Regions from separate parts of the Geobacillus sp. CAMR5420 genome, predicted to be linked through region 2. Evidence: predicted binding sites of a transcription regulator. Region 2 holds the regulator's gene; the other holds the start of a gene.

Region 1 (10,749 bases), on a different contig from region 2:
GGGAGCAACGGCGTTCGTTCCGCCCGTCTGAAGGGCAGGAGGCGATCATCGGCGAAATGATGGAGCTCATCGAGGCGGCCATCCGCCGGGCGCCGGCGACACCGTACGGTGTGATGGGAATCGGCATCGGCGTGCCGGGCGTCGTCCATACCGAAAGCGGGACCGTTGTGTTTGCTCCGAACTTGCGCTGGGACGATGTCGCCTTGGCGGCTGTTTTGCGGCAACGGTGGCCTGAGCGTCCTGTCATTGTCGAGAATGAGGCGAAACTGGCGGCGCTTGGAGAAAAGTGGTTCGGCGCCGGCAACGAGTTCGCCCACTTTGTTTACATCAGCGCCGGAATCGGCATTGGCGCCGGCGTCGTTCTTCACCATCAGCTCTATCGGGGTGTCAGCGGCCTAGCTGGTGAAATCGGCCATCATACGATCGATGTCAACGGCATTCGCTGCAGCTGCGGCAACATCGGCTGCTGGGAAATGTATGCGTCGGAAAAATACATTGAGCGCCGTTTGGCTGAAGAAGGGCGTTCCGAATGGCTCGATGAACGCTTTTCCATCGCTGCGATGGCGTTGGCAGCAGAAAGCGATGAACAGCTGGCGCGCATTTTGGAGGAAACGGGGCGCTATCTCGGCGTTGGATTGTTGCAGGTGATTTATGCGTACAATCCAGAAGCAGTCATCATCGGCGGTCCGATTGCCCAAGCGGGCGAGTATGTGATCGGTCCGGCGCGCCAAGAAGTGAGAAAGCGGATTCTCGTCAAAAAAGAAAGCGAGCCGTCCATCATCTCCTCCAAGCTGAAAGAGAAAAGCTGCGCCATCGGCGCGGCTGCTTCGGTGCTTGAGGCGGTCGTCCTGCCGCCGGAATTTGCGGCGGTCTAGCGCATGCGAAAAGAGGCGCCTGCCTGTTTGGGCAGAGCGCCTTTTTGGTTAACGGGCTACGCTTTTTTCTTCACTTTCCCGGTCCATGTTTTAAATCCGCCTTTTAAATGGTACAAGTCGCGGTATCCTTTTCGGTAGAGCATTTGCGCGGCTCGCCCGCTGCGCAGTCCGTTTTGGCAGTACAAATAGATCGGCTGGTCTTTGCGCAATTCTTTCATGCGCATGCGAAGCTGCGTGAGCGGGATGTTGCGAGCCCCTAAAATATGTCCAGCCGCAAACTCATCCGGTTCGCGGACGTCGACGAGTTGCGCTTTTCGATAACCGGCGCGGAACTCTTCCTCTGTCAATGCTTTGACAATTCTCTTCTGCCAGAAGTACGTAATGACGGAATACACGATGATTGCGCCGAGAATAATGAGCAATGCTTCCACCCGTCATGCCTCCTTTCGCTTCGTCTGCTATTTCCTATTATATAAAGTCGCCGCCGGGAAGCAAAGAGGTTTTCGCGATGCCATTTTTCTTTCCTTCACCGGCGTTGTTTGCTAAACTAATAAAGGCGGCCAAAAGCGTCCCGCCCCTTGGCGGTGGTCGACAAGCCGCCGCAGCGTTTAGAGTATGGAACAATAGAGAAGGTGGAACGATGGCAAAAGAAGTATGGCGCTTTATCGATTCCGGCTATTGCCCGCCGGCGTTCAATATGGCGCTCGATGAGGCGCTTCTCGATTGGCACAGCGAAGGCAAAATTCCGCCGACGATCCGCTTTTATGGCTGGAATCCGCCGACGTTGTCGATTGGTTATTTTCAAAAAGTGGAGAAAGAAATTGATTTAGAGGCGGTCAAACGGCACGGCCTCGGCTTTGTCCGTCGGCCGACCGGCGGGCGCGGCGTCCTGCACGATAAAGAATTGACATACAGCGTGATCGTCTCCGAGTCGCACCCGGCGATGCCGAAGACGGTGACGGAAGCATACCGCGTCATTTCGCAAGGAATTTTAGAGGGATTTCGCTATCTTGGGTTGGATGCGTATTTTGCCGTGCCGAAAACGGAAGAAGAGAAGGCAGATTTGCGCAGCCCGCGCTCGGCCGTTTGTTTTGACGCGCCGTCATGGTACGAGCTTGTCGTTGAGGGGCGGAAAATCGCCGGCAGCGCGCAAACGCGGCAAAAAGGCGTCATTTTGCAGCACGGATCGATTTTGCTTGATCTGGACGAAGAGCTGCTGTTCAGCTTGTTTAAATATCCAAACGAGCGGGTGAAAGAGCGTCTGCAGCGCGATTTTAAAAAGAAGGCAGTCGCGATCAATGAGTTGACGAGCCGCACGGTGACGATCGAGGAAGCGAAAGAGGCGTTTTACAAAGGATTTGAAAAGGGATTGAACATCGTATTGGAACCGTACACGCTCACCGCCGAAGAGCGGGCGTACGTTGAAGAGCTGGCGCGGGCGAAATACGAAAGCGACGAATGGAACTTCAAGCGCTGAGCAGCGACGCGGTAAATCGTTCGTTTTCCGGCAAAAACAGCGGCACTCCCCCGTTTTTCTCCGCTTTTCGCCGTGTTTTGTTTTTTTTTGCTTGACAAAATGAAATCATTTGTTCTCTTTAACAATATATAGTATGATTTTCATAAAAAATCATACTATATATTGTTTTTTTCTGTTTGATATGGTAAGGTAGAGAAGACAGGACAACTTTGCCAAAAACATGAGAGATTATATAAAAGAGGAGAGATAGGAGAATGACGGTGGCGTCATCCGAAAAAATGAAGATCAATATTGACAAGCTGAACGAGGATATCCGCCTATTTCCGCAAGTGCATCCGATTACGCCGGATATGCACATCACCCATAAAGGCGTATCCCGTTTGGTCATGCTTGACCGGTATTCATTCAAAGATACGGAGAAGCTGACGCTCACACCGGGCGATTTCGTCGTGTTGACGATCAAGGAGGATCCGAAATTCCCGGCACGAGGGCTCGGGTTTATCGTCGACATCGATTGGGAGGCGAAAAAGGCGCGCGTGTTGATTGAAGACGAATACCGGCACGTGCTCGAAGGGGAAGAGGCGGAGACCGGCATTGTGGTTCGGTCGCTCGACATTATTGATAAGCCGCTCGAAATTTTCTATGAGCAAATCGCCAAGCGCAATGCGACTGGGCTGGCGGCGGTGGAAAAGACAGAAGAAAAGCGGAAAGAGTGGTTCGAAAAGTTTTATCAAGAGCTCGCAAGCTTGAATTTTGTTCCGGCCGGCCGCGTGTTGTACGGGGCGGGTTCGGGCAAGGAAGTGACGTATTTCAACTGCTATGTGATGCCGTTTGTGAAAGACTCGCGCGAAGGAATTTCCGAACATCGGAAGCAGGTGATGGAAATCATGAGCCGCGGCGGCGGCGTTGGGACGAACGGCTCGACATTGCGGCCGCGCCATACGCTTGCGCGCGGGGTGAACGGCAAATCGTCCGGGTCGGTCTCGTGGCTTGACGATATTGCGAAGCTGACCCACCTTGTCGAGCAAGGTGGCTCCCGCCGCGGCGCCCAAATGATTATGCTTGCTGACTGGCACCCGGACATTATCGAATTCATCGTCTCGAAAATGCAAAACCCGCGCATTTTGCGCTACCTGCTCGAAAATATGGAAGACGAAGGCATCAAAAAAGCAGCGCGCGACAAACTGAAATTTACGCCGCTCACCGAGCGGGAGCGGGCGATGTATGAAGCGATCGTCCGATACAAGAACGCGCCTGACTACGGCGGTTTCACTGAAGAAATCATCAAAGACGCCGAAGAAAAACTGCGCACCGGCGGTACATATACGGTGCACAACCCAGACTTTTTGACCGGTGCGAACATTTCCGTCTGCCTGACGAAAGAGTTCATGGAAGCGGTCGAAAAGGACGAAGAATACGCGCTCCGCTTCCCGGACGTGGAAACCTATTCCGAAGAGGAAATGCGCATTTACAACGAAAAATGGCATGAAGTCGGCGATGTACGCGAATGGGAGAAAATGGGCTATCGCGTCCGCGTCTACCGGAAAATCCGCGCCCGCGAACTGTGGAAGCTGATCAACATTTGCGCGACGTATTCAGCCGAGCCGGGCATTTTCTTCATCGACAACGCCAACGAAATGACGAACGCCCGCGCGTACGGGCAAAAAGTCGTTGCGACCAACCCGTGCGGGGAACAACCGTTGGCACCGTATTCGGTGTGCAATCTGGCCGCCATTAACTTGGCGAACATGGTGGACAAAGAACGGAAGGTCATTGACTACGAAAAACTGAAACGCACGGTCGAAATCGGGGTGCGGATGCAAGACAACGTCATTGACGCCACGCCGTACTTCCTTGAGGAAAACAAAAAACAAGCGCTCGGCGAGCGCCGCATCGGCCTTGGCGTCATGGGGCTTGCAGACTTGCTCATTTACTGCGAAAAAGCGTACGGCTCTGAGGAAGGAAACCAGCTTGTCGATGAGCTGTTCCGCACGATCGCCACGACCGCATACCGGGCATCGATCGAGCTGGCGAAAGAAAAAGGCAGCTTCCCGTTTCTTGTCGGCGAAACGGAGGAAGAGACGCGCAAGCTGCGTGAAGCGTTCATCAACACCGGCTACATGAAACGGATGCCGGAAGATATTCGTCAAGATATTTTGAAATACGGCATCCGCAACTCGCACTTGCTGACGGTGGCGCCGACAGGATCGACGGGAACGATGGTCGGCGTCTCAACCGGGCTTGAGCCGTACTTCTCGTTCTCGTACTACCGGAGCGGGCGCTTGGGCAAATTTATCGAAGTGAAAGCGGACATCGTCCAAGAATATTTGGACAAACACCCGGAAGCCGACCCGAACCACTTGCCGCCTTGGTTTGTGACGGCGATGGACTTGCCGCCGGAAGCGCACGCCGATGTGCAGTGCATCATTCAACGTTGGGTCGACTCGAGCTTGTCGAAAACGGTCAACGCGCCGAAGGGCTACACCGTCGAGCAAGTGCAAAAAGTGTACGAGCGTTTATGGCGTTGCGGTGCGAAAGGCGGAACCGTCTATGTCGACGGCAGCCGCGATGCACAAGTGTTGACGTTAAAGGCTGAGGAGAATCAGATTGAAGAGCAACTTGAACTGCTTCCAGAGGAGCTCGAGGAAAAAGAGACGAAACGCCCCGTCGTGCTCGTTGATACGATTCAAGATGTGCGCGCCACCGATGTGACAATCGGTTCCGAAATCGGCAATATTTGCCCGATTTGCCGCGAAGGGACGATCGAAGAGATCGGCGGCTGCAACACGTGCACAAGCTGCGGCGCGCAGCTGAAGTGCGGCCTGTAATGGCGATACGAATGGGTTTGAATGGATGAAACGCTGGTTTCCGTAGAGGAACCGGCGTTTTTTTTTACATAAAAGGCAAAAGCCAAAATATAGTGGTAAAAGGAGGGAACGAAAGGGGGAGCGTCATGATTGTTCATGTCGTAAAGCGCGGGGAGACGCTTTGGCAGTTGGCTCAGCGTTACGGCGTTCCACTCGAGCGGATTGTCGCCGCCAATGAACTGAGCGACCCGAACCGGCTAGCCGTTGGCCAAGCGCTCGTCATCCCGGTTCCATATCGTTACCATACGGTCCGCACAGGGGAAACGTTATGGCAAATTGCGCGCCAGTATGGAGTGGCGGTCGAAGCGATTATACAGGCGAACCGGATCACGAATCCGTCGCTCCTTTATCCAGGGACAACGTTGTTCATCCCAGCGCGCATCCATACGGTGCGAAGCGGGGAGACGCTGGCGCAAATCGCTTCGTTCTACGGAGTGACGGTTCAGCAGCTGATCGAAGTAAACGATATTACCGATCCGAACCGGATCGTCCCCGGACAGCGGCTCATCATCCCGCCGGCGAAGCCGCTCATCGAGGTGAACGCATTTACGGTGGACCAAGGGGAGAAAGGAGCGGAGCAAGTGCGCGAAGTCGGCCGCCATTTGACCTATGCCGCGCCATTCGCCTACACGATCCGCGCCGATGGCGGGCTCAATCCGATCAATGATACAGCATTCATTCAGGCGGCTTATGCCGCCCGTGTCGTGCCGATGATGACGATCACGAACTTTACGTACCAAGACCCGGGCTCGAGGCTGGCGCAGACGATTCTGGCCGACGTTGCGCTGCAAACGCGATTGCTTGACAACGTCATTCAAGTGATGCGAGCAAAAGGGTACCGCGCGTTGAATGTCGATTTTGAAAATGTCTATCCGTCCGACCGCAAGCGGTATAACGAGTTTTTGCAGCGGGCGGCCAACCGGCTTCACGCCGAAGGGTATGTTTTATCGACGTCGCTGGCGCCCAAAATAAGCGCTGAACAAAAAGGGCTGCTGTACGAAGCGCACGACTACCCAGCCCACGGACGCATCGCTGATTTTGTTGTCCTTATGACCTATGAGTGGGGCTACCGATTTGGGCCGCCGCAAGCCATTTCGCCGGTGAATCAAATTCGGCGCGTGCTCGATTATGCGGTGACCGCCATTCCGCGTAGCAAAATCATGATGGGGTTTCAAATTTATGCCCGCGACTGGGTGCTGCCGCACGTGCAAGGGCAAGAGGCGGAAACGTTCAGCCCGAAAGAAGCCGTGGAGCGCGCCATTCGCTACGGGGCGTCCATCCAATACGATGCGGCGGCCGCCTCGCCGTTTTACCGGTACACGGACGAGCAAGGCCGCCAGCACGAAGTATGGTTTGAAGACGCCCGCAGCGCGTTGGCGAAATTTGAATTGGTGAAAGAATACGGATTGCGCGGAATCAGCTACTGGGTGCTCGGGTATCCGTATCCGGAAAACTGGGTGCTGTTAGAAGACAATTTCCGCATTCGCAAGCGTGGGTAAGCTAAGCAGTTAGAGCGTATGCGCCGGTCATCGGGCATGCGCTTTTACTTTGTTTCTTGGAGTTCGAGCCGCTTTTTTAGCTGATAAATTTCCAGATCGTGCTGGCCGATCTTATGGTTTAAATATTCAATCGCAATGTTCGCGTTGCGCCAATCATGTGACAATATCTCGAACATGCGCCGATGGTCGGCCAGCTCGTCCTCGATTTTTTTGAAATGGCTGCGCGTCTCGATAATGAAATGGTCCAACTTTTCCTCGAGGCGTTGTTGCTGTTCTTCGAGGCGTTGTTGTCGTTCTTCGAGGCGTTGTTGTCGTTCTTCGAGGCGTTGTTGTCGTTCTTCGAGGCGTTGCTGTCCGGCTTCTAGGCGGTCGAGGCGTTCATGAATCGGCTGCAACTCCTCTTTCAGCACTGAGCGAAGCAATTCGACAAGCTCGTGAGACATTCTGCATCCCTCCTTTCAGTTTAGTTTTATTGTATCATTGCGTTCATGAGCTGTCATGGCAAATCTTGAGCAGCTTCGTGAAATCGGCCGCCAACGGGATTTGTTCCATGTGTATAACAATATGTGGGATCGGAAATTGCATCTGGATGGCATGATTGACGGCCGAGAATATCGGCAAATCGTGGCTGAAACCGATGGGCATGGTCGTTGGTTTCGCTGGGAGATGAACATATCAAATTGGGGGTAATGAGCCTTCCATGAAAAATGATGCCAAGCAAAAGAAGCACGCGATTTCCCTCCATCCTTGAATCATACTAACATCAAATACGGAGAACATGGAGGGAAATGAATGAAACCGTTTATGCCCAAACTTGTGTATTTCGAACCGGAGGCGTTGCCGCATCCGCTCGGAAAGGTATTGCTCGCTTTTTTCCATCGGCCCAAGTGCAGTATTTTACGTAATGTCCCCTTCATGGTATAATGGGATTGATTGCTATTTTTTGTTTGCCTGGGCGGCCGACTGGCCCGGCAGCGTCTAGCCGAAGCGGGCAAAGCGGCAATGTTCATGAGAGATGCTGACGGCCGCTGCACTTGTCTGCGGCAGACAAATGTAATGGGAGGGGACAAACGTTGCCGACACCAAGCATGGAAGATTATATTGAGCAAATTTACATTTTGATTGAAGAAAAGGGCTATGCCCGCGTCTCTGACATCGCTGAAGCGTTGTCCGTCCATCCCTCCTCGGTGACGAAAATGGTGCAAAAGCTCGATAAAGATGAGTATTTAGTGTATGAGAAATACCGCGGACTCGTCTTGACGCCAAAAGGAAGAAAAATCGGCCAGCGGCTCGTCTACCGCCATGAGCTGCTTGAGCAGTTTCTCCGTTTGATCGGTGTCAGCGAAGAAAACATTTACCGCGACGTGGAAGGGATTGAACACCATTTGAGCTGGAACGCCATCGACCGGATCGGCGATTTGGTGCAGTATTTTCAAGAGGACGAACGCCGCCTTGAAGCGCTGCGCGATGTCCAAAAGCGCAATGAACAAGGAGAGTAAGCCGATGCTTGCTCTTTTTTGTTTGCCGTACTAAATGTCCTCCTTTTTTCTTACATATGTATAAACGGCAAAAAGGGGGAGGCGGCGGTGGACATTGATCTTGTCTTTTCCGGCGGCGGGGTGAAAGGGTTTGCGTTGCTTGGAGCGTATGAAGCGATTGAGGAAAAAGGTCTGCGCTGGAAGCGGCTTGCCGGCACGAGTGCGGGAGCGTTGCTTTCGGCGCTGCTATCGGCAGGCTACAGCGCCCGCGACATCGCCCGACTGCTTGAGGAGTTGGAGTTGGAGCAGTTTTTGGATGAACGGCCGCTATGGATTCCGTTTTCGCTTTGGAAATGGGTGCGCCTGTATTGGCATCTTGGGCTGTATCAAGGAAAGGCGTTTGAGCGGTGGCTCGAGGCGGCGCTCGCCGCCCGCGGCGTGCGGACGTTTCAAGATGTGCCGGCCGGCAGTTTGTATATCGTCGCTTCCGATGTGACGAACGGACGCCTCGTCGTGCTGCCGGACGATTTAGCCATATACGGCATTGACCCTGGGTCGTTTTCCATCGCCAAGGCAGTGCGGATGAGCATCAGCATTCCTTATTTCTTTGAGCCGGTCCGCCTTCGCGGGCGAAACGGTGTGGCTTTCATTGTCGACGGAGGGGTGTTGAGCAACTTTCCGCTGTTTTTGTTCGATGAAGAAAAGAAGAAAAAACGGCCGGTGCTGGGCGTTCAGCTGAGCCCAAAACCAGGGGAGCGGCCGAAACGAACGATCACCAATGCGCTCGATTTGTATGAGGCGCTGTTTGCGGCCATGAGAGAGGCGCATGATGCGCGCTACATTTCGCGCCGCCATGAAAAAAACATCGTCTTTTTGCCGGTGGACAACGTTATTTCCACGGAATTTTCCATCGACCTGGAAGCGCGCCGGCGCCTGATCGATTACGGACGCGAGCGGACGCGGCAGTTTTTGCGCCAATGGGCGTACTAGACGGGAAAGCGACAATAGGTCACACCTCTGCCGCCGATTTTTTAGCTGAACGGCAGAGGCAAACAAAAAAGAATCAAGCTAAAACGAAGCTCGATTCTTTTTTTTGCCTTTTTTGCCCTCGATCACGGTCAAGTGCGGAATGGCCGTCCGTTTTTTCAGCGGCCGCTTCAGTTTCGCCGGCTTTGCTTGTTTGCGCCCGGAGCGGGGATGGAGCTTTTTCGACTGCCGCACCGCCTTTAAATACGATAACCGATCTTGATCGGTGCGGCGTTGGTATACGAACCGGTAGAAGAGATAAATGGCGGCCAAAAACAGCGCAACAAACAACAGCTGGCGGAACAGCACCGTCGGATGGGCAAAAAGGGTATAGACAATGCCAAGCGTTCCAAGCAAAATCATAAGCCCGACAAGCGGATGAATGGCCCGGCGCCGCAATGAGTCCACCCCCTTTGATCGATTACTGCACCGCTTGTTTCCTTTCGGCTTCCGCTTCCAAATCAAGAAGCCGCTGAAACGAGGCGATGGCCACTTCCACTTGGTCATCGTCCGGTTCTTTTGTCGTCAACCGCTGCAGCCATAGCCCGGGATAGCCAAGCCAGCTTAGCAGCGGAATATCCCTCAATTTATTTGTAAACTGCAAGACTTCAAACGAAACGCCAAGCACGACAGGAATTAAAGCGAGCCTGTTTGCGATTCGCAGCCAAAGCGGATCCGTCGGCACGAACAAATAAAGGAACAAGCTGATCATGACAGTAAATAAAATGAAGCTGCTGCCGCATCGGTAGTGAAGGCGCGAGGCGCGCTGGACGTGCTCAACAGTGAGCGGCCACCCCGCTTCAAAGGCGTTGATGACTTTATGTTCCGCCCCGTGGTATTGGAACACGCGCCTAACAAGCGGCGTCAACGAAATAAAGTAAATGTAGCCGAGCAAAAGAGCAAGCTTAAAGGCTCCTTCAAGCAAAATTTGCCCCATTTTCCCCGGTACGAGCGGTTTAAAGGCGTCGGCGGCGAGCGCCGGAACGAGCGTAAAAATGGTTTTGGCGAATAAAAACGATAGCACGCCGATGACGGCGGCGCCGAGAATCAGCCCGAATTTGGAGCGGTTTTCTTCGGCGGCCTGTTTTTCGTCCGAGGACGCCTCATATTGTTCGCTGGCAAACTGCAAATGCTTGGCCCCGTTTGCGCTCGCCTCAATAATGGCGACAATGCCGCGGACAAACGGGATTTTTTTCAGGGCAGCCAGCGTCGGATGGCTGCGGCGAGGCAGCGTAAAATAGTCAATCGTCCCGTCATGACGGCGAATAGCGGTGACGGAGTGCGTCTTGCCGGCAAACATCACCCCTTCAACGACCGCTTGGCCGCCGTATAACGGTTTCTCCATTGATGATTTCATCAGGCCAACACCAACCTATTTTTTATGTTTATTATTTTATTCTACAAGAAACATCCGGAAACCTCTAGGTTGATGCTACTATTATGATTTCCAAAAAATCCATGATTTACACAAGGGCGGTCATTTTTTCGTTTGATTCATGGGACGGTCGGCTGTCGGTCATACTAACT
Region 2 (10,749 bases):
CGATTTTTTCGTCGCGCTCGTCGACTTCGACGCGGAAGCCGCGTTCTTTCAGCGTCCGTTGCACGTCATACGCGTAATCGAGGTGCGCCTCCGGCGACACGGGGATCACTTTGACTTGAACCGGGGCGAGCCATGTCGGAAACGCGCCTTTATACTCCTCGATGAGGAACGCGACAAACCGCTCCATCGTCGAGACGACGCCGCGATGGATGACGACCGGACGATGCGGCTTCCCATCCTCGCCAATGTATGTCAAATCAAAGCGCTCGGGCAACAGGAAGTCAAGCTGCACCGTCGAGAGCGTCTCGTCTTTGCCAAGCGCCGTGCGCACTTGCACATCGAGCTTCGGCCCGTAAAACGCCGCTTCCCCTTCCGCTTCGTAGTAATCGAGGCCGAGCTCGTCCATGGCTTCCCGCAGCATGCGTTGCGCTTTTTCCCACATTTCATCGTCATCATAATATTTTTCTTTGTCATGCGGATCGCGGTAAGACAAGCGGAACGAGTATTCCTCAATGCCGAAATCCTTATAGACTTCCAAAATCAAGTTGACGACGCGCTTGAACTCGTCTTTGATTTGGTCCGGGCGCACGAAAATGTGGGCGTCGTTGAGCGTCATGCCGCGGACGCGCTGCAGGCCGGTAAGCGCTCCAGACATTTCATAGCGGTGCATCGTGCCGAGCTCGGCGATGCGGATCGGCAGCTCGCGGTAGCTGTGCAGCTTGCTTTTGTAAATCATCATATGGTGCGGGCAGTTCATCGGACGAAGCACAAGTTCTTCGTTGTCCATCTCCATCGGCGGGAACATGTTTTCTTTGTAGTGGTCCCAATGGCCCGATGTCTTGTACAGCTCGACGCTGCCGAGCACCGGTGTGTAGACATGATCGTATCCGAGCGCCACTTCTTTGTCGACGATGTACCGTTCGATAATGCGGCGGATCGTCGCTCCTTTCGGCAGCCATAGCGGCAAGCCTTGTCCGACTTGTTGCGATGTCGTAAACAGCTCAAGCTCTTTGCCGAGCTTCCGGTGGTCGCGCTCTTTCGCTTCTTCAAGCAGGCGCAAATAACGATCCAAGTCTTCCTTTTTGAAAAAGGCCGTGCCGTAGATGCGCTGCAGCATTTTGTTGTTGCTGTCGCCGCGCCAGTAGGCCCCCGAGATGCTGAGCAGCTTGAACTCTTTGATTTTTCCAGTCGACGGCACGTGCACACCGCGGCAAAGGTCGAAAAACTCGCCTTGCTCATAAATCGAAATCGGCTCGCCTTCCGGAATATCGGCGATCAACTCGAGCTTCAACTCATCGCCGATTTCTTCATACAGCCGGATGGCTTCTTCGCGGCTCACTTCTTTGCGGACGATGTCCAAATTTTCTTTGACAATCTTGCGCATTTCCGCTTCGATTTTCGGGAGGTCGTCTGGCGTCAGCTTATGCTCCATGTCGATATCATAGTAAAAGCCGTTTTCAATGACCGGACCGACGCCGAGCTTGACGTTGCCATACATCCGCTTGATCGCCTGCGCCATTAAGTGGGCGGTGCTATGGCGCAAAATGTCAAGCGCCTCCGGCATGTCTTGGGTAATGATGACAAGCTCGCCATCTTCGTGAAGCGGCGTGCGCAAATCAACGAACCGGCCGTTCAGTTTGCCGGCGATCGCTTTTTTCTTCAGCCCCGGGCTGATCGAGGCAGCGATGTCTTCCGTCGTCGTCCCCTTCGGAAACTCCTTTTCCGCCCCATCTGGGAACGTGATGCGAATGACGTCTGGCATCGGCAATCACTCCTTTGTCATGATAATGAAAATGGAAAAATAAAAAAACTCCTCCCTCCTAAAGGGACGAGTTTTCATCGTGGTTCCACCCTTCTTCCCATGGCAGCGCCTCGCCATGCCATGGCTCAACAAGAATAACGGTCGTCCACCGGCGGCAACTACTGGGCGTTGCGTTCGCTGCCGCAGCTCTGAGGGGGTAAGCGCATTTTTCGTGTTAGGAAGGTTCCAGCCGCTGCCTTCCCTCTCTGGAAACCGTAAAAATGCACCCATGTCCTCGTCATCGCTTGTATTCATCCATATTCATGACGACATTATAGCGAAAACAGCAGGAAAAATCAAGCTTCTCCCCCATTTCCAGCGTTGGCGGCAAACAAGCGGGAAAAATCGGCGCGGCGGCAGACGATCAGACGTTCTTGAAACACGTTTTGCAGTGTCTGCACCATGCCGTCATCCGGATGATCGGTGTACAGCTCAATTTCCGCCGGAGCGAGCGAGACAAGCGGAGCGAGCACCGATGCATCAATATACATCGGCTGGCTGAAGACGAGATGGCGGTCGATCAACTGTCTCACTTCCGCCGCCGACAGCTCCCGCCGCTCGCTGTCGTAAAATACGAAGTGCGGCGGATCGTGCACCAAATACAGGCGCGGCCATTGCGGCGTCCGGCCAGCCAGGCAGTCGCGCAGCATTTGCACAAAATTTTGATACTCCTGCTCCAGCTTGTATTCATCAATCGCCAGCTCGACATAATGTTGGAGGCGCTCCATATACGGCTTTAACCGGAACGTAACGAACGAAGAAAACGAAAATGACAAGCCGTCGCGCAAAAAGGAGGCAAAAGCGTCGCGCAACATCACGGTGCGCGAGGCGGCAAACGCCGCGCTTTTCCGGTAATCGCGCCGCTCGCCGTCCAAAAACGAATGAGCGAGGGCCAAAATTTGCTGCTGTTCTTCGACGTCGCGGAAATAAAAAACATTGGCAATGATGGATAGCAGCAGCCGGTCTTCCATCACCTCCTGCATAAACGCCGTCATCGCTGGGATGATATGCTCCTCAAGCACACGCTTCTCCTCGCCCTGTATGTAAACCGCCACGGTTTTGTTCCCGTCATAAGCGGCATGAAACAGCGGACCGTCATCCGGTTGCCGGTGATCTAGCAGCCCAACCAATTTTTCCGCCTCGCTTGCCTCGTCAAAATGGATTTCGATCACCCGCTGTCCCCCCTTTAGCCCGAAAGGAATGCTTGGTTTATATATATGGGGACAACGGGCTGTTTAGACTAAAAAACCACAAAGCTTAGCGGCGTTCATTGTTCGAGGAGAGGGTGCCCCAAAAGGATCGGGACACCCTTTCTTATTACCGTATACAGGCATAAAACAATTAAATAAGAAACAATATGTTGTGTTTTGTTTAAGGGAAATTACCCTTTTGGGTCAGCCCCAGTCGGCAAACGAACCGCTTGCCGACTACGGCAGAAAAGCTAGAAACAGAACCTGCTCAACTAGTTTTTATGGGTTAATCAACATGCCTGTGCAAACGGCAACGTTTCAAATCGCCTTTATATATTTTGCTCACGGCGGTTCGGTCCAGTGATTTCAATCGGATAGGCCAAATAGCGGATTCGCTCCATAATGCGCGCCGCCTTCACCTTCTCTTCTTCGCCGCGCTGCGAATACGTCAAATGATGGGCGAGCTGCTGCATATCAAAGTTCGACGTGAAAAACGTCGGCAAGTTTTCAAACATCCGGTATTGCAAGATCGGGCCAAATACATCATCGCGCACCCAGCTTGACATCGCCTCCGCCCCAAGGTCATCGAGCATCAGCACCGGCACTTTTTTGATATAATCAAGCTTTTCGTTCATCGTCTGGTCTTGAAGCGAATGTTTCATCTCACGAAACAGCTCGGGCACGTAGACGATCAGCGACGAAACGTTTCGCTTCGCCAGCTCGTTGGCGATCGCGGCGAGCAAATACGTTTTGCCCACCCCAAACGATCCGTGCAAATACAAGCCTTTCATTTTTTTCCCTGGCTCGTATTCCGCCACAAACCGCTCGGCAAATCGGATCGCTTTGATCCGCCCATCGTCATTGAGATCGACGTCAGAGAGCGAAGCACGCAAGATTTCGCGCGGCATGAACATGCTTTGAATGAGCGACTCTTGCCGTTTTCGCTCGTCATGCTGCACTTTTTTGGGGCAGCGGTCGTACTCAACGTCGATCCTTCCACCGTTGACCACCAAATTTGGATGGTACCCCGGCAGCATGTTGTTGCATCGCTCAAGGCCCGGACATTGGCGGCAATTCCCGTGCTGCTCGATGAACTCATACAGCTTCATCAAGCTGCGGTCAACCGCATCGGCCGACAATTGCCGTTCGTGCGCCCGCAAAAACGGCTGCACGTCCGGATGCTCCAAAATGTAGCGTTTCATTTGTTCGTAGCGTTGTTTAAACCGTTGATTGCCAAGCAACCGCTGCAACAGGTGGTTTACTCGTTCCATGGCTTTTCCCTCTATGATTCATCACGGTATTTTTTCAGCCGTTCCTCAAGCTCTTTGCGCGCCTGTTCGACGTCAAAATCATCATCATCCGGCTGGCTGTAATCCATGTTCAGCCAGTCCGGGACGATTTCCGTGCGCACGACTTTGCGCACCGTCCGCGTCCCTTTTTCCTTTTCGTTCGCCCAGTTTTGGTATGTTTTCGCCTCTTCTTTCGCCAGTTCCATTGCTTCCTTCACGGTTTTCACCTTTTTGCGCGCCCAATGGCTGGCGATTTTTTCTACGTATTTTTTCGACAGCTTCATATTCGTCCGGAGCATGACATAATAAATGAGCACGTTGACAACTCCGGGGAGCAGCTGCTGCTGGAACATAATGTCTTCGATCAACTGCAAATCAGCAAGCGACGGCTCAGCGCCGCCTGAAATCTCTTTCAGCAGCTGGCGCGGGGAAATTGTTTCCAGCTGTTTCATTAGTTGCTCCTCTTTTGTGCGCGGTTCGATGTTTTCCATCGTCCGGTAGGCGAGCGGCTGCACTCGTTCGACGAGGCGCGGCTCGACACCGCCATGTTCGAGCTCATACCATTCGCGCGCCGCCCGGCGCAACGCGTCAATATCGATATGATAGGCCGGATCGATGACGCCAAGGACCAGTTTTTGCATCTCAAGCGGCGGAATGCCGTATAAAAACGCCAGCTTTTTAATCGCTTCCTTCACTTTCGCTGTCACAGCCCGGCGCGGCACAAGCTGCTTGGACAGGCCGGCAAAAAACAGCTCAAAGTCGAATACATCATCATCGAGCACATACGACGCCTCATCCCGCCTGATGTGATCCTTCCCTTCAAGCAGCTCGGGCCCGGCTTCTTCGCTGAGGCCGGCGACGATTTGTTCAGCGGGCACGGCCGAAAACACGTCGGAAAACGACCGCGTCACCTGGGTGAATTTCGTTTCATCAATGGACGGACGGGCAAAAAAGTTGCTCAGCTGGATAAACAAGTGGCGGCCGACTTGCCGGTGCAAAAAAACGCTCAACATCTCGTCGCGGAAAAACTGGTCTGGCGCCAGCGGCGGACGCAGCTCATAAAGAAACAGCTTCGGTTCATCCGCCTCTGGAGCGTGGACGTATGTGTCGAGCAGCCCGATTCCTTCGAGTTTCAACCGTTCGCTGTAAATGTCCGGCAGTCCGCACTGCATGAGCGCCATAAGCCGATGATGGGTCGCTTCCTGGCCGTCAAGCAGCTCAAGCTCCCCCCAAAGCGTCATATAAAGCGCCAACGCCCGGCAGCCGATGAGCGGCTGGTAAAGCAGCGTCAGCACTTTACGGTCCACCTCTTGCAACACCCCACGGCTTTGCACGGTATAACGGTCGACAGCAATCAGCTCTTTCCAATGGTGCTGCATCGCTCCGACCTTCCATTCCGCCGTATTCGTTTCAAACCGGCTCTCCCCTTTCCTGCCGAAAAGACGTTGAAAAAAGGGCTTGCCGCCTAACGCCAAAGCCCTTTTTACCGTTGCCCTTTTTTGATCAGCTCTTTCAGTTCTTCAATGAACACATTAATATCTTTAAACTGCCGATAGACGGAAGCGAAGCGGACATAGGCGACCTCATCGATGTGTGACAGGCGCTCCATCACCATTTCGCCGATCGTTTCGCTTTTCACTTCCGAGACGCCTTGATTGCGCAGTTCGCGCTCAATTTCCTGCGTCACTTTTTCAAGCTCCTCGAGCGCCACCGGCCGCTTCTCGCACGCTTTGATCAAGCCGCGCAAAATTTTCTCCCGGCTGAATTCTTCGCGCGTTCCCTCTTTTTTCACAACAATCAGCGGCGGCTCCTCGATCCGCTCAAACGTCGTAAACCGATAATGGCACTGTTCGCACTCCCGCCGGCGGCGGATCGAACGACCCTCTTCAACCGGGCGCGAGTCAAGCACGCGCGTGCCTTGATGATGGCATGAAGGACATCGCATAACATCCACTCCGTTGATCTTCTTATTTTCTATCATACCGGAATGGACGAAAGCAGACAAGATATAGTTAGCTGTTCAGTCCGGAACCGATATAGGGCAGGCGGGCGTCGAGCTTCCGATACAAATCGAGAATGACCGCCCGGCTATGCCCAAAATCAAACGGCAATAGCTTCGTCTCCGTCGTCGCGGAAAAGTCGACCGCCGTTTCAAACGGCCGCACGGAAATGACGGTAGCGACGATGAACAACTTTTTGCCGCGCTTTGTTTGCGCACAAATTTCGCCGCGCTCTTCGGAAACAGAAACGAGCTCGGCGCCGGGCAGCGACGAGAGCAGCTCCTTGACCGCATCGATGACGGCGCGGTTCGTCGCTTTGTAATAATGGCTTCTTAGCTCTTCATCTTCATGATTTTCCCGCGTTTCACAATGGTTTGTGAAGGCGTATTTGAGTGTTTTCCACATGCTCATTGCCACGTCTCCCTAGTCATTCTTTTTCTTCCATCATACCATGATTTTCGCCGCTGTTGTACCGCCGAGGGCGCAAAAAAAGGAGCGTTTCGCTTACGCTCCTTTCGGTTTATCATTATCCAATTACAGCGCCTGCGCCTTTTTCACTTCGATCGGGCGCATGCCGCGCGGAAGTTCAATCGTTTCCCGCGTTTGCGCGCCCAGCATTTCGGCAATGTAATCGGCGGCAATCGTCGGGTCTAAATGGCCGCATGTATACACATCAATGCTCGCATAGCCGTGTTCGGGAAACGTGTGAATCGTCAAATGCGATTCCGAAATAATGACGACCCCGCTTACGCCTTGCGGAGCGAATTTATGGAACGCCACTTCGCGAATCTCCGCTCCCGACTTTAATGCGGCGTCAACGAACGTTTTTTCAATAAAATCAATATCATTCAGTTTGTCAAAGTCGCATCCCCAAAGTTCCGAGATAACGTGACGACCCATCGTGTCCATGAAAAGAATCCCCCTTTAACCAATTTTCTCAAACAAATAAAAAAACAGAAGGTGAGTTGCAAAATGGCATGTATAACTACCACGGGGGAAAGTTAGTCCTAAGAGGTCCTAACCCTTTAAGTAGTCACATTACCCTTGCCGTTAAGAAGTTCACGAGACATAGTATACTTTGTTTAGGGGGTTTTTGCAACAGGCTTTTTTAATTTTTTTGCATAAAAAAGAGAAAAAGCGCCCACTCCCGCACCGTGGCCCGATCCGTTTGTGCGGATCGCAAAAGCCATAGCGCAGGCGGCGCGCTTCACATCGAACCGCTGTTACGCATTGACGCTGAGACGCTCATTCATTTTGGCCGCGACAAGATGGGCTAAATCAACGACGCGGCACGAATAGCCCCATTCATTGTCATACCAAGCGAGCACTTTCACTTTTCGCCCTTCCATCACCATCGTCGACAGGCCGTCGATAATCGCAGAATGCGGATTCGTATTGAAATCGATCGAGACAAGCGGCTCCATCGTGAAATCCAAGATGCCTTTCAATGGGCCGTTGGCAGCGCGGATCAGCGCCTCGTTCACCTCATCAACCGTCACATCGCGCTTCAAGTCGACGACCAAGTCGACGAGCGAGACGTTCGGCGTCGGGACGCGGAGCGCCATGCCATGAAGCTTCCCTTTTAAATGCGGCAGCACTAGGCCAAGCGCTTTCGCCGCTCCCGTTGTCGTCGGGATGATCGACTGCGCGCATGAGCGGGCGCGGCGCAAATCTTTATGCGGGTTGTCGATGTTTTTTTGGTCGTTCGTATACGCGTGAACCGTCGTCATCAGGCCGTTTTCAATCCCAAACGCTTCATCGAGCACTTTGACGACCGGAGCCAAACAGTTTGTCGTACACGAGGCGTTCGAAATGATGAAATGGCGGTCGATGTCAAGCATATGCTCGTTGACGCCAACAACGATCGTCACATCTTCATTTTTGCCTGGGGCGGTTAAAATGACGCGCTTCGCCCCTGCCTCAAGGTGAAGGCTCGCCTTTTCGCGGTCGTTGAATTTTCCGGTCGCTTCAATCACAATATCGATATCAAGCTCTTTCCACGGCAGCTGTTTCGGGTCGCGCGAGTTTAACAGCCTCACTTTTTTGCCGTTGACGAGCAGGCCGTCTTCCAAGGCGATGACCTCACCGTCAAATTTACCGTGGTTTGAGTCATATTTTACTAAATGGGCTAACGTTTCCGGCGGATAGCTGGCGTTCACCGCCACAATGTCGAGGTCAGAGGAATTGATGGCGCGCCGGAACACCATCCGTCCGATTCGTCCGAAACCGTTAATCGCCACTTTCGCCTTCATTCACTTTGTTCTCCTCTCATATATGTTATACTATTTTCTTATATTCGTATAAATAGTATATCATATTTTTAGGAAATGTGGAGAACAAAATGACTGAAAGCGAACAAAAAAGACGCCTATTTTTCCAAGGCGTCCCATTGTTTCAAAATAGCCAACAGCTGACGGCGTGTCTCTTCCCTCGTTCCGTTATTGTTGATGACCGCGTCGGCCCGCTTCATTTTTTCCGCCAGCGGCCATTGAGCGCGAATGCGGGCGCGCGCTTCTTCCTCAGTGAACCCGTTCCGCTCCATCAGCCGGCGAAGCTGGATGTCATCGTCAACATACACGACAAGTACTTTATCGACCCAGGATGTCAATCCGCTTTCAAATAAAAGCGGAATGTCCAATACGACCGTTTTCGCCCCGGAACGGACGAGCGCTTCTTTCTCCGCGAGCATTTTCTGACGCACCGCCGGGTGAACGATGGCGTTTAGCTTTTTCCGTTCTTCTTCGTCGTTGAACACGATCGCCCCGAGTTTCGCCCGATCGATCTCTCCATTTGTCTGCAAAATGCCCGGACCGAAGGCGGCGACAATCTGACGGTAGGCGTCTTCCCCCGGTCGGACGACGGCGCGCGCCGCTTCGTCAGCATCAATGACCGGAAGGCCGAGCTCGCGCATCATCGCGCTCACCGTGCTTTTGCCGCTGGCGATCCCGCCGGTCAATCCGATCGTCAACGTCATGGAACCTCTCTCCTTTTTACACGCCGCCTAGCGCTGGCAGCGCGGGCAATAATGCGTGCCGCGGCCGGCGACGACCGTTTTTTCAATCGGCGTGCCGCATCGTTTGCACGGATTGCCTTGGCGGCCATACACGTACAAATGATGTTGAAACGTGCCGGCCTCGCCTTGCGTGTTCACATACGTGCGCACCGTGCTTCCCCCTTTCATGACCGCCTCGCCGATCGTCGCCACCATTTCCTCATGCAGGCGCTCGATCTCTTTGCTGGAGAGAGAGGCGGCCGGCCGGCCGGGAAGAATGCCGGCGCGAAACAGCGATTCGTCGACATAAATATTGCCAAACCCAGCCACGACCGTCTGATCAAGGAGCAACGCTTTGACCGACCGTTTCGTTTTCACCGCCCGCTCCGCCAATACAGCTGGGGAAAACGCCGGGGAAAGCGGCTCCGGCCCAAGCTCAGCAAGCGGCGGCCGACGGTCAGCTTCTTCTTTGGCATAAACGTGCATCGTTCCGAACTTGCGCACGTCGCGGTAACGGAGTTCGCTGCCGTCCGTGAAGCAAAACACGACGTGCGTATGCGGTTCGAGCGGCTCGAGGGCAGAAGCAACGGCGTAGCGCCCTTCCATGCGCAAATGGGAAATGAGTGCATCGCGGTCGAGCAGGAATTTCAAAAACTTCCCTCTCCGTTCCAAACCACGCACCGTCTGTCCGATCATTCTTGCCGCAAACTCCTCGGGGTCTCGCGGATGGCGGATGATGTTCGGCCAAAAGATGCGCACATCCTCAATCGTTTTTCCGACAATAAGCGGCAAAAGCGTACGACGGATCGTTTCCACCTCCGGCAATTCCGGCATGGCGATCCCCCCTTTCCTCCGTTTTCCTGCATCGTTCCCGCCGACGCTTTCGCATTGACGCCGGTTCATCCGCCGAGAGAAAGATTCTCCATGGGGCGGCAGCTGTTTCGCTCCAATTCATCGAGTTGCAGCCGAGAATCGTCGCACCGAAAGATTCTGCCTAGAAGGCCGGTGAGAAACGCTGATTTTCGCAAAATCGGTCATGTTGGTTGAGAAGGACGACTCGATGTCCCAAGGCTTCTCAACTGGAGAAGAGTCGTTGTGAAACTGCTTTTTCATTCCATCACAGGCCTTCTTAGAAGGCTGATGAAAAACAATGGATTCGCTTGATTTATGAGAAATCACAAGGAATGAAGTGATGGTGTTGCAAGGTTTTTCAATTTGAGAAACACTGTTGGAGAGCAGTATTTCCCCTTAAATCACCGGCCTTTTAGGGGTGCCGGCGATCCACACCAAGACTCCTTTTTATTTCGCGTCATACCACGTCGAGCCATAATGGTAATCGACTTTGAGCGGCACGCGAAGTGTGACCGCTTGCTCCATCACTTCCGGAACGAGCCGGCACAGCCGCTCCATCTCTTCTTTCGGCGCCTCCAAAATGAGCTCGTCATGCACCTGCAGCAAAAGGCGCGCTTGCAGCCGC

Evidence for each region. Region 2 encodes NrdR, which represses ribonucleotide reductase genes. Its sites were predicted from a motif close to AACACNATATATNGTGTT; they were not measured.
Region 1: DI44_RS04970 (vitamin B12-dependent ribonucleotide reductase) is a predicted target of NrdR. The motif match lies at 2,504-2,521, and genes of this name have one in related genera.

Annotation. Positions count from the first base shown of each region.
Region 1 covers NZ_JHUS01000052.1:53,950-64,698, reverse strand. Annotated here, with positions in the region: gene DI44_RS04955 (ROK family protein) at 1-875, shown strand, start outside; gene DI44_RS04960 (rhodanese-like domain-containing protein) at 932-1,306, opposite strand; gene DI44_RS04965 (biotin/lipoate A/B protein ligase family protein) at 1,516-2,352, shown strand; gene DI44_RS04970 (vitamin B12-dependent ribonucleotide reductase) at 2,607-5,180, shown strand; gene DI44_RS04975 (LysM peptidoglycan-binding domain-containing protein) at 5,306-6,718, shown strand; gene DI44_RS04980 (hypothetical protein) at 6,763-7,161, opposite strand; partial or broken gene DI44_RS04985 (DUF2332 family protein) at 7,226-7,408, shown strand; gene mntR (transcriptional regulator MntR) at 7,792-8,217, shown strand; gene DI44_RS04995 (patatin-like phospholipase family protein) at 8,305-9,186, shown strand; gene DI44_RS05000 (SA1362 family protein) at 9,265-9,621, opposite strand; gene DI44_RS05005 (DUF1385 domain-containing protein) at 9,644-10,579, opposite strand.
Region 2 covers NZ_JHUS01000056.1:21,910-32,658, forward strand. Annotated here, with positions in the region: gene thrS (threonine--tRNA ligase) at 1-1,762, opposite strand, end outside; gene ytxC (putative sporulation protein YtxC) at 2,098-2,973, opposite strand; gene dnaI (primosomal protein DnaI) at 3,321-4,262, opposite strand; gene DI44_RS03460 (DnaD domain protein) at 4,274-5,659, opposite strand; gene nrdR (transcriptional regulator NrdR) at 5,764-6,225, opposite strand; gene DI44_RS03450 (hypothetical protein) at 6,293-6,691, opposite strand; gene speD (adenosylmethionine decarboxylase) at 6,815-7,189, opposite strand; gene DI44_RS03440 (glyceraldehyde-3-phosphate dehydrogenase) at 7,504-8,532, opposite strand; gene coaE (dephospho-CoA kinase) at 8,649-9,254, opposite strand; gene mutM (DNA-formamidopyrimidine glycosylase) at 9,282-10,106, opposite strand; gene polA (DNA polymerase I) at 10,572-10,749, opposite strand, start outside.